One region of the Neorhizobium sp. S3-V5DH genome, then DNA from elsewhere that is predicted to be linked to it. Evidence: predicted binding sites of a transcription regulator. Region 1 holds the regulator's gene; the other holds the start of a gene.
The links. Region 1 encodes LexA, which represses DNA repair genes until DNA is damaged. Its sites were predicted from a motif close to TGTTCNNNNTGTGTTCNG; they were not measured.
Positions count from the first base shown of each region.

Region 1 (5,633 bases):
CGGCAGGCCCGCTTTTTGCCAGATGCGGGCAAATCCGGGTCGCATGTTTTGGAGCCTCTTCCGGATCGTCGCCCGCGTCTGGGGAACCGTCCCGCGACCTATACCCGCGGCTATTGGCTGTCTCGGGGAATCCGCCGGCTGCGCCTCAGCCTCCCCGGCATGCTGGAGGAGGAGGCAGCACACGGGCATGGGTTTCTTTTTGTACCGGTCCTCGTCGGTGCCGGGGCGGCTGTCTGGTTCTCGCTGCCTGCCACGCCTCCGTTCTGGTCTCTCCTCGCGGCCTTCTTCATCTGTGTGACGCACGCAGTCGTCATGCGTCATGCGTCCGGCGCCTTGCGTGTGCTTCCTCCCGCTGTCGCGCTTTTTCTCGGCGGAATGATGCTTGCCGAACTGGAGACCTGGCGAAGAGGCACCATTATTCTCGATTCCCCGGTTACGACCGAGCTGACGGGTGTGGTCGAACGAAGGGAGATCGATGCCCGCGGCCGGTGGCGTTATATCGTACGTGTCGAGCGTACCTCGGGTCCTGAAATCCGGCGCTCTCCGGAGCGCGTTTCGCTGCTTGCGCGGGCGCGTCACGAGCCGGTGCAGACGGCAGATACGATCAGCGGCAGGGTTCGTTTATCGCCGCCATCGGGACCGGCGCTTCCAGGCCTCAATGATTTCGCCTTCTCTTCCTATTTCGATGGGATTGGCGCCGTCGGTTTCTTTTATGGAGCCCCGAAAGGGAGCCGCGACGCCGGACATCCTCATGGATGGTTCTCGGATATCGAGCGCTGGCTCTTCGATCTTCGCAGCATGATCGGCGGTAAGATCCGCGCGACAGTGCCCGGCGACGCGGGCGCCTTCGCAGCCGCGATCGTCACCGATGAGCGGCGGGCGATTTCCGAGGAGACCGTCGAAGCGCTGAGGCTTTCCGGCCTTGCCCATATCGTCGCGATCTCCGGGCTCAATATGGCGCTGGCTGCGGGTATCTTCTTCGTCGGCGTACGCACTATCCTCTCGCTGTTCACACGATTTGCCCAGTCCTTCCCGGTAAAGAAGCTTGCCGCCTTGGGTGCTCTCGCCATGGCGACCGCCTATTATCTCATTTCCGGCTTCGGCGTCTCCGCCGAAAGGGCCTATATCATGATGGCAGTCATGCTCGTTGCAGTCCTCTTCGACCGGCCGTCCATAAGCTTGCGCAATGTGGCCCTCTCCGCACTGGTCATTATCGCCGTATCTCCCTCGGAAATCCTTGGGCCGAGCTTTCAGATGTCCTTTGCCGCCACCGCCGCGCTGGTCGCTGGTTACGCGCTTTGGAAGCATCGGTCGAAAAAACATGACCCGGAGCCTCTGCCGTTTCGTCACCCGGTGGTCATGCCGATCACGGCGGTCTGGAATTTTACCGCCGGCATCTTCGTGACCTCGTTGATTGGGGGCATATCGACCGCGATTTTCTCTGTCGAGCATTTCCACCGCATCGCGACTTATGGGCTTGCGGCCAATCTCGCCGCCATGCCGGTCATTTCCTTCGTGGTCATGCCGGCGGGATTGATCGGCATGCTGCTGATGCCCTTCGGGCTCGATGGGCCGTTCCTGAAGCTCATGGGCCTCGGCCTGGAAGCGGTGATTGCGATCGCCAGGCATGTGGCGGCCTGGGGCGGCGATGTAGGCATCGGCCGCCAGCATCCCTGGTTCCTGGTCGTCTCGACGGCAGGCTTTCTTCTGCTGACGCTACTGAGAACCCGGCTCAGATACTTGGGTATTCCTCTATTGGTGGCCGGCTTGTTGCTGTCATGGCAGGAGCGGTCGAGATCCCTTCCGGATCTCCTGATCTCCGAGGATGGCACCATGATTGCCCTGACAGATGGTAATGGCATCGCCACCAATCGCACCCGTCCCGCGGAATTTGTCTATGATCAATGGAAGCGGGCGCTTCTGCTGGGGGACCCGGTGAAACCGGAATTGCTGCCAGCGAAAGACAAGTCTCCGGCCGGAGACAGGCTCCCGGAGGGAAAGTCCGGAGGAAATCCGCTGCCTTCGAACAGTCTCGGCGAGCGTGCTGAATTGACGACGGAGGAGAGAGAAACGTCAAGCCGCGGGATGAAGCAGGTACCGGTCGGCCGGTTCATCTGCACCCCGCGAGCCTGGTGCGCGTCAAAAACCGCCGCAGGCGCTGTAGTCGTTCATGTGGAGGACGCGCGTTATGCCGGCGTCGCCTGCGACGCTGCGCATATCGTCGTCGCTCCACGTGCCAGGTTTGACCGCTGCCGTTCCGGAGCCCTGATGATCAACGGCAACGCGCTGAGGATCGCAGGAGCGCTCGAACTGTTTTTTGATGGTTCCGCGGACATCCACCGCTGGCGGCTTCGTGCAGCGCTCCTTGGCCAAGACCGCCCATGGACCCGCCATCGCCATTACGACTGGCGGCGCCAGATCTTCAGCTCATCCCTGCCGGAACCGCTGGGCAAACTGGTCAATGATAGCGGCGGATGAGACCCACAAGCTTACCCTGGATCTTGACCCGGTCCGGCGGGAAAATCCGCGTCTCATAGGCCGGGTTGGCGGCTTCCAGCGCGATCGACGCCCCGCGGCGACGGAAGCGCTTGAGTGTCGCTTCCTCCTCGTCCACCAATGCGACGATGATATCGCCCGGATTGGCCGTATTGCCGTTGCGGATGATTACGGTATCGCCGTCGAGGATGCCGGCCTCGATCATCGAATCGCCCTTGACCTCCAGCGCATAATGTTCGCCCGACCCGAGCATCTCGGCAGGGACGGCGATGTCGTGCGTATTGTTCTGAATCGCCGAGATCGGAACGCCGGCCGCGATGCGGCCCATGACGGGAACCGTGGTTGAGTTGGAACTATCGTCGTTGGCGGGGGGCTTCGCAGAGGCGGCAGCCGGTTGCGGCTTGCCAAGACTGCCTTCGATGACGCTGGGCGAAAAGCCCCGGCGCGGCTGAATGCTGGGCGCATAGGCTTCCGGCAGCCTGATGACTTCCAGGGCGCGCGCCCTGTTCGGCAGGCGGCGGATGAAGCCGCGTTCCTCGAGCGCGGTGATCAACCGGTGAATACCCGACTTGGACGCAAGGTCGAGCGCATCCTTCATTTCGTCGAAGGAGGGCGGTACGCCGGATTCCTTCATCCGTTCGTGTATGAACAGAAGCAATTCCTGCTGTTTGCGCGTGAGCATTTTCGGCACCCTCAAGAGTCGGAAACAAATCAAGAACGGACACTATATGTTCCATATGTGTTCCGCAAGTCCCTAAATTTTCGTGAAGTATGATGATTTTTTCTTCATAGATGTCTGCAAGATATCTGCTTCGTTACCACTTGCGCACGGCGTGCCCGCTGCCATTTTAGCTTTGCGATTCTGAAATTCCTGGGGGCCTCGCTTGAACGCAAGATCGATCGATCATCTCGTACTGCCGGTGGCGGACCTTGCGTTCGCGCGTTCGCGGCTCTCCGATCTCGGATTTACTGTCGCACCGGATGCATTTCATCCTTTCGGCACTGCCAATGCTTGTGTGTTCTTCTCGGATGGTACCTATCTGGAGCCACTGGCGATCACCAACCGCCGTCACGCGAGCGCTGCCGCCAAGCGGGGCAATGTCTTTACCGCGCGCGATCTCGCCTTTCGAAAAGGGCGCAACAGGCAGGGGCTTTCTGCCCTGGTCGTCGCGTCGCAGGATGCCGTCGCCGATCATGCCCGGTTCAGGCTGCGCGGAATTTCCGCCGGCGACATTCTGGAGTTTTCGCGCACGGTAAGGATGCCTGACGGTTCCGAGACAGAGGCGAGCTTTCGGCTGGCATTTGCAGGCGATGACCGGGCGCCCGAATTTTTCCTGTTCTCCGTTCAGCGCCTTGCTCCGCTGCCGTCCGACCGAGGCGAATTGGAGCGGCACGCCAATACGGTTGTCGGTTTGAGCGAGGTCATCCTGTCCGCTCAAGCGCCGTCCGACTTCGCCCCTCTGGTCGAGGAAGTGTTGATGGCCCGGGGGGAGGTGGAGCCCGGTTTTCTGAAATTGGCCGCCGCAAACGCGCGGATTCGCATTTTGGGAAATGATGATCTGGAGGCGGAATTTGCGCTCCCGCCGGTCGCTGGTGCAGATGGTTTGCACGGCCGAGCCGTCATCTTCAAGACGGCCGATCTTGCCGTGACAGAGATCATCCTTGCTGCTAATGACGTGGCATTCGTCCGCCGCGAAGGCCGCGTTCTGGTCCAGGCGGCACCCGGCCAGGGTGTTTTGTTCGGCTTCGAGGAATAGATTTATGGAAGTTTCTGCCAATCCACGCGTCCTAGTCGGCGAAGGAAAGGGCCAGGTGGTTTTTGCACAGGATGCGCGCCTGTCCTTGATCGCCGGTCCCTGCCAGATGGAGAGCCGCGACCATGCCTTCATGATCGCCGGCACGCTCCAGGAACTCTGCGGCAAGCTCGGCATCGGCCTCGTCTACAAGTCGTCCTTCGACAAGGCAAACCGCACCTCGATTTCGGGAAAGCGCGGCATCGGGCTGGAAAACGCCATGGAAATCTTCGCCGATCTGAAGAAGGAATTCGGGTTCCCCGTTCTGACCGACATCCACACCGAAGAACAATGTGCGATGGTCGCAGGCACTGTGGACATACTGCAGATACCGGCCTTCCTCTGCCGCCAGACGGATTTGCTTGTCGCCGCCGCGAGGACCGGCCGCGTCATCAACGTCAAAAAGGGCCAGTTTCTCGCCCCCTGGGACATGAAGAACGTGCTTGCCAAGTTCACCCAGAGCGGCAATCCGAACGTGCTGCTGTGCGAGCGCGGCGCTTCCTTCGGCTACAATACGCTCGTTTCGGACATGCGGTCGCTGCCGATCATGGCGGCCATGGGTTCGCCGGTTGTGTTCGATGCCACCCATTCGGTTCAGCAGCCGGGCGGGCAGGGAGGCTCCACGGGAGGCCAGCGGGAATTCGTGGAGACTTTGGCGCGCGCGGCTGTTGCGGTCGGCATTGCCGGTCTTTTTGTCGAGACCCATCAGGATCCCGACAATGCTCCCTCCGACGGCCCCAACATGGTGCACCTGAAGGATATGCCGAGGCTGCTCGAAAAGCTTCTCGCCTTCGACGCCATCGCAAAGGCGGCTTGAGAAATTTCTCAGCCAGCCTTTTGAAGGCCTGTCGCCGGCCGGTGACTTCCGGCTGTCGTGGACTGAAGCTTGAAGCGGGATAGAAGGCGGTTGAGCTTGGCCGCCTCTTCGCCGAGTTCATGGCACGCAGCACTTGTTTCTTCCACCATTGCAGCGTTCTGCTGGGTTACCGTGTCCATACGGTTGATCGCGGTATTGACTTCCTGGAGTGCCGTCGACTGTTCCGAGGAGGCCCGCATGATCGAGCCGATGAGGTCGGTGACCTTGGCGACCTGGCCGTCGATGTCGCCCAGCGCCTCGCCGGTGCGGTTTACGAGTGACACCCCCGCCGCCACCTGGCTCGCGGAGGTTTCGATCAGCCGCTTGATTTCATGGGCAAGATTGGCCGAGCGCCCGGCGAGATCGCGGACTTCCTGCGCGACGACCGCAAAACCCTTGCCGGCTTCGCCGGCACGCGCAGCCTCGACACCTGCGTTGAGCGCTAGCAGATTCGTCTGAAATGCGATCTCGTCGATCACGTTTATGAT
Region 1 covers NZ_SMCL01000022.1:36,081-41,713, forward strand. Annotated here, with positions in the region: gene EDE09_RS22910 (ComEC/Rec2 family competence protein) at 1-2,478, shown strand, start outside; gene lexA (transcriptional repressor LexA) at 2,459-3,178, opposite strand; gene EDE09_RS22920 (VOC family protein) at 3,381-4,253, shown strand; gene kdsA (3-deoxy-8-phosphooctulonate synthase) at 4,258-5,106, shown strand; gene EDE09_RS22930 (methyl-accepting chemotaxis protein) at 5,115-5,633, opposite strand, start outside.

Region 2 (5,633 bases), on a different contig from region 1:
CGATCGCGAAGCTGGTTGGCGAATTCCACGATCAGGATACCGTTCTTCGCCATGACGCCTACCAGCAGGACAAGGCCGATCTGGCTGTAGACGTTAAGGCTCGATCCGGTGAGCACGAGCGCGATCGCCGCGCAAGCCAAGCCAAGCGGCACCGTCGACATGATGATGATCGACGACAGTACGCTTTCGAACTGGGCGGCCAATACCAGGAAGATAATCGCAATCGCAAAGCCGAAGGTCAGCAGCATCGCGTTGGAGTTTTCGCCGAGCGTCTTGGCCTCGGCCATCGGCATAAGCCGCACGCCGGCCGGCAGCAGCGGCTGGGCAAGCGCCGTCACCTCCTTCACGGCATCCCCAAGCGCCACCCCATTGGCGAGGTTGGAGGAGATGGAGACGGAGGCGAGCTGCTGCTCGCGGTTGAGCTGCGGTGCGACCGCCCCTTCCTTCAACGTCGCAATGGTCGACATCGGGACGATCTTTCCGTCGCCAGCCTTCAGGAAGATGTTCTCGAGATCCGTCGGATCGTCGACAGGCCGGGTGGTCGAGGTCAGCTTGACCGGAAGAGCGTCGCCTCCGACGAAGACATCCACCACCGAGCGTCCCTCGAGCAGCGCCTGCATGGCAGTCGACAGGCCGGTGATATCGATGCCGAGATCGGAAGCCCGCTCGCGGTCGATCGAGACCGACAGCTGTGCCTGGGTCGGCTCATTGGTGAGACGCGGCGTATCGAACAGCCGGCTCTGCTCCATCTGCGACACGAGCTTCTGGGCGGTGGAGGTCAGGACATTGTAGTCATTGCCGACAAGCGCCATCTGCAATCCGTTGCCGGCGCCGCGGATCTTCAGGCTGTTCGATTGCATGGCGAAACCACGCAGCGCCGGAACGCGTTGCGCCGCTGCGTTGATGTCGGAGGCAATCTCGTCCTGGCTCCGCGTCCGCTCATCCCAAGGCGCCAGCGTCAGCACCATGAAGCCGCTGTTGGTGCTGCTGCCGAAGCCGGAAATCGAGAAGATATTGGTGATTTCGCCGGATTGGCGGAGCGGCTGCAGATTTTCCTCGATCCGCTGCATCTGGTCGCGGGTGAAGTCCAGGCTGACGCCTTGCGGCGCCGTCACCCGCAGCATGACGGAGGCGCGATCCTCGCGCGGCGTCAGCTCGCTCTTGACGAGACCGAAGACATTGTAGGCCGCAACCGCGAAGATGACCGAAAAGACGATGACGACAAGCGGCGCATTGAGGCAGGCCCTTAGCGCCCGGGCATAGAGACCGGCAAACGCATTGCCGAACGAGCCGAGAAGTCCGTGATGCTCCTTGATCGGCTTCGTCAGCATGCGCGAGGCCAGCATCGGGCAGAGCGTCAAAGCGGTGACGGACGAGAGCGCCACCGAAAAGGCGAGCACGAAGCCGAATTCCTTGAACAGGCCGCCGATCTGGCCCGGCAGGAAGGAGAGCGGAATGAAGACGGCGGCAAGCGTTGCAGTCGTCGCGATGACCGCGAAGAAAACCTCCTGGGTGCCGAGCACCGCCGCCGCACGCGGACCCATGCCCTCGGCCCGTCGCCGGACGATGTTTTCCAGAACCACGATGGCATCGTCGACAACAAGGCCAGTCGCCAGCACCACGGCGAGCAGCGTAAGGATATTGATCGAGAAGCCGACCAGGTAGATCGCGACAAGCGTGCCGATCAGCGCCACCGGCATGGTCAGCGCCGGGATGAGCGTCGCCCGCCAATCCTGCAGGAACAGGAAGATAACCACGACGACGACGACCGCCGAAAGGATCAGTGCAATTTCCACCTCGTGCAAAGCGCCCTTGATGAAGGTCGCGTCGTCGCTGCTGACGGCGATACGCGTGCCTTCCGGCAGCGTCTTCTGCATTTCCGCAACGGCATTCCTGACGCCTTCGGAAATGTTGAGGGTGTTCGACTGCGCCTGGCGGATGATGCCGAGGCCGACGCCCTGCACCCCGTTCGAGCGCAGCACGGTGGTGCCGTCATCGGGGCCGAGCGAGACGGTCGCCACGTCGCGGATCCGCACGTTCGGCGCGATCAGGACATTCTCGAAATCCCGCGGCGTCGTAAGGTTTGCGGTGGCGCGCACGACGATGTCCTGAGTGGTGCTTTCGATCGATCCCGCCGGCACGTCGAGTGCGGCGCTGTCCAGCGCCTTGGAAACGTCGGCCACCGTCAGGCCCCTGCCGGCCAGCGCCGCCTGATCGACGTCGACGCGGAACACCTTGTCCTGGTCGCCGTAGAGTTCCACGTCGGCGACGCCTTCGACGGCGGCGAGCCGATCGACGATTTCGTTGTTGACGAGCTGGGTGAGGTCGTCCATCGACAGCTTCGACGAGGTGACCGCAAGCCGCATGATCGCCTCGGAATCGGCATCCGCCTTGACGATGCGCGGCTCGTCGGCGTCGTCGGGCAACTGGTTGACGACGCGGCCGACGGCATCCCGGACATCGTTTGCGGCGTCGGAGAGATCGACAGAATCGGAAAATTCCATGGTGACGCGGCTGGAGCCGAACTGCGACTGCGAGGAGAGCGCCTTCAAGCCGCTGACGCGAGCGACCGCGCCCTCGATGACCTGGGTGACCTCCTGGTCCATGGTCTGCGGCGAGGCGCCGTCATAATCGGTGCGGACCGTGATAACCGGCTGATCGACATCCGGCAGTTCGCGCACTTCGACGCCTGCGAGCGCGGCAAGGCCCGCAACTACCAGGAGCGTGTTCAGAACCGCGGCGAGGATCGGCCTGCGGATGAAAAGCGCGGTGAAGGAATCGCCGGCCTTTTCCGCGCTTTTGTGTTCTGCGCTCTCGTCGCCAGCGCCTGGAAGTTCGATCCTCATTGGCGCGCCACCTCTGCCGTTTCCGGAGCTCCGGGGACGCGGACCGGCGCCCCTTCCCTCACGCGCTGCAGTCCTTCCGTCACCACCCGGTCGCCTTCCTTCAGGTCTGATTCGACAAGCACCGTATCGGGATTGCGCTGAACGACACGCACGCGGGTCTTGACCGACTTGTTGTCCTTGACCTGCCAGACATAGGAACCTTCGCCATCCCACTGGACGGCGAGCGGATCGACGGCGGGGTAGGTTTCACCCGGAAAGCGCATGCCGACGCTGAAGGCCATGCCTGCGCGCAGCACATCGCCCGGATTTTCGACCCGGGCGCGAATGCGCATGGTGCGGCTTGCCGGATCGACACGGTTGTCGATCGCCTCGACCTTGCCGGTGAAGACCTGGCCCGGGCGGGCGATCGATGTCGTCTCGACCGGCTGGCCGGGCTCTATCGCGACGGCGAAACGTTCGGGCGCCCAGAAATCGACGAGGATCGCCGACCGGTCGTCGATCGTCACGACGCTGGTCTGGGTGGTGACGTTGTCGCCGATATTCACCGCCACAATGCCGGTTATGCCGTCGATGGGTGCGACGATATCGCGACGCCTGAGATTGAGCTCGGCCGTGGAGAGCGCGAGCTTGGCCGCTTCCTCCGCGATCTGCGCATCCAGCACATCGAGGCGGGAAACCGATTGCAGGTTGCGGTAGGAGGCGGATTTTTCCTGCGCGCTTCGCAAGGCAACCTGGGCCTTGTCGCGCTCGATCACCTGCTCGTCGTCATCGAGCCGGGCGAGAACCTGGCCCTTCACGACCTTCTGACCCGACGTCACCCTGATCTCACCGACCGTGCCGGTCGCCTGCGGCATCACGACGACCGACTGGATCGCCTCGCCGCTGCCGATCGCCGAAAGCCGGTCGTTGACCGTGCCGATGGTGACGGGCTGCACGGCGACGAGCGTCGCCCGATTGCCGCCCTGGCCACCTTGTCCGCCCTGACCGCCCTGGGCTGCTTGCGTGCGTTGACCGCCGGCCGCCGGTGCCGCAGCCCCGCCTGCCGGCTGCGGACGAATGGCGGCGACGACCTGCCCCGGCACTCCGTATCTTGTCAGCGTCTCTCCCGCGCTCGGAACCATGAAGACCCACAGGCCGAGGGCAAGGACGATGACACAAAGACACAGAAGGAGTTGTTTCCAAATCCGCATTCAATACTCCGGCAAGGCAGGCGGGATGCAAGTCGTGCGCCAAGTATCCTTTTTTGCGTGTGCACAAGCAATGGAAGAATGCCGACCTTACGGAAATGTAACCTCACGGGATTTCACGCTTTTGTTAGATCGGATGCATACATGGACTGCCAGTATCCGGTGCCGATCGAAACCTCCGCCGCCGCTTCTCCACAATTTGGCCCTCTCCCTCGCAGAGACTGGGAATAAAAGAGGAACATTTTCTGGTCTTTCGGGTCCGAATCATTACATTGGCCGCATGAGTAACAGTTTCGACGATATTCCGTTCTTCGATGAGGAACCGGCGCCGCGCAAAGCGCCCGCTCCTCAGGGGAACGGCGGGCTTGGCATCGCCGCCCGCGCCATGGCAGCCCGCGACCAGTCCCGCGCGGCACCCGACTATCTCTCCGGCCTCAATCCCGAACAGCGCGAGGCGGTGGAGACCATCGACGGCCCGGTTCTGGTACTCGCCGGCGCCGGCACCGGCAAGACCCGGGTGCTGACCACCCGCATCGCCCATATCCTTGCGACCGGCCGTGCCTTCCCCAGCCAGATCCTTGCCGTCACCTTCACCAACAAGGCGGCGCGCGAGATGAAGGAGCGGATCGGCGTTTTGGTCGGCGGCGCGGTCGAGGGCATGCCCTGGCTCGGCACCTTCCACTCGATCGGCGTCAAGCTGCTCCGCCGCCACGCGGAACTTGCCGGCCTCCGCTCCGACTTCACCATTCTCGACACCGACGACGTGATCCGGCTGATCAAGCAGCTGATCCAGGCCGAGGGGCTGGACGACAAGCGCTGGCCGGCCCGCCAGTTCGCGGGCATGATCGACACCTGGAAGAACAAGGGCCTGCTGCCCGCCGACATTCCCGAAGGCGACGCACGCGCCTTTGCCAACGGCAAGGGCCGCGAGCTTTACGCCGCCTACCAGGCGCGGCTGAAGACGCTGAACGCCTGCGATTTCGGCGATCTCCTGCTGCATCCGATCGCGCTCTTCCGGCAGAACCCTGATATCCTGAAGGACTACCACAACCGGTTCCGTTATATCCTCGTGGACGAATACCAGGATACCAATACGGCGCAATATATGTGGCTGAGGCTGCTCGCGCAGCGACCGAAGGGTGTGGCGCAGAACGTCTGCTGCGTCGGCGACGACGACCAGTCGATCTATGGCTGGCGCGGCGCGGAAGTGGACAACATCCTGCGCTTCGAAAAGGATTTTCCGGGCGCCAGGGTGATCAAGCTGGAGCGTAACTACCGCTCCACCGAACATATCCTCGGCGCCGCCGGGCATCTGATCGCCCATAACGAAGGCCGGCTCGGCAAGACGCTTTTCACCGACCGCGTCAACCCGGACGACGAGAAGGTGATGGTGCATGCGGCCTGGGATTCAGAGGAGGAGGCGCGCGCCGTCGGCGAGGAGATCGAACAGCTTCAGCGCGGCGATTCCGACGGCAGGAAACATGCGCTGAACGACATGGCGATCCTGGTGCGCGCCTCCTTCCAGATGCGCGAGTTCGAAGATCGGTTCGTGACGCTCGGCCTCAACTACCGGGTCATCGGCGGCCCGCGCTTCTACGAA
Region 2 covers NZ_SMCL01000019.1:13,000-18,632, reverse strand. Annotated here, with positions in the region: gene EDE09_RS21385 (efflux RND transporter permease subunit) at 1-2,846, opposite strand, end outside; gene EDE09_RS21380 (efflux RND transporter periplasmic adaptor subunit) at 2,843-4,036, opposite strand; gene EDE09_RS21375 (UvrD-helicase domain-containing protein) at 4,314-5,633, shown strand, end outside.
Region 2: the regulator LexA is predicted to act here: its motif matches at 4,257-4,274, upstream of EDE09_RS21375 (UvrD-helicase domain-containing protein).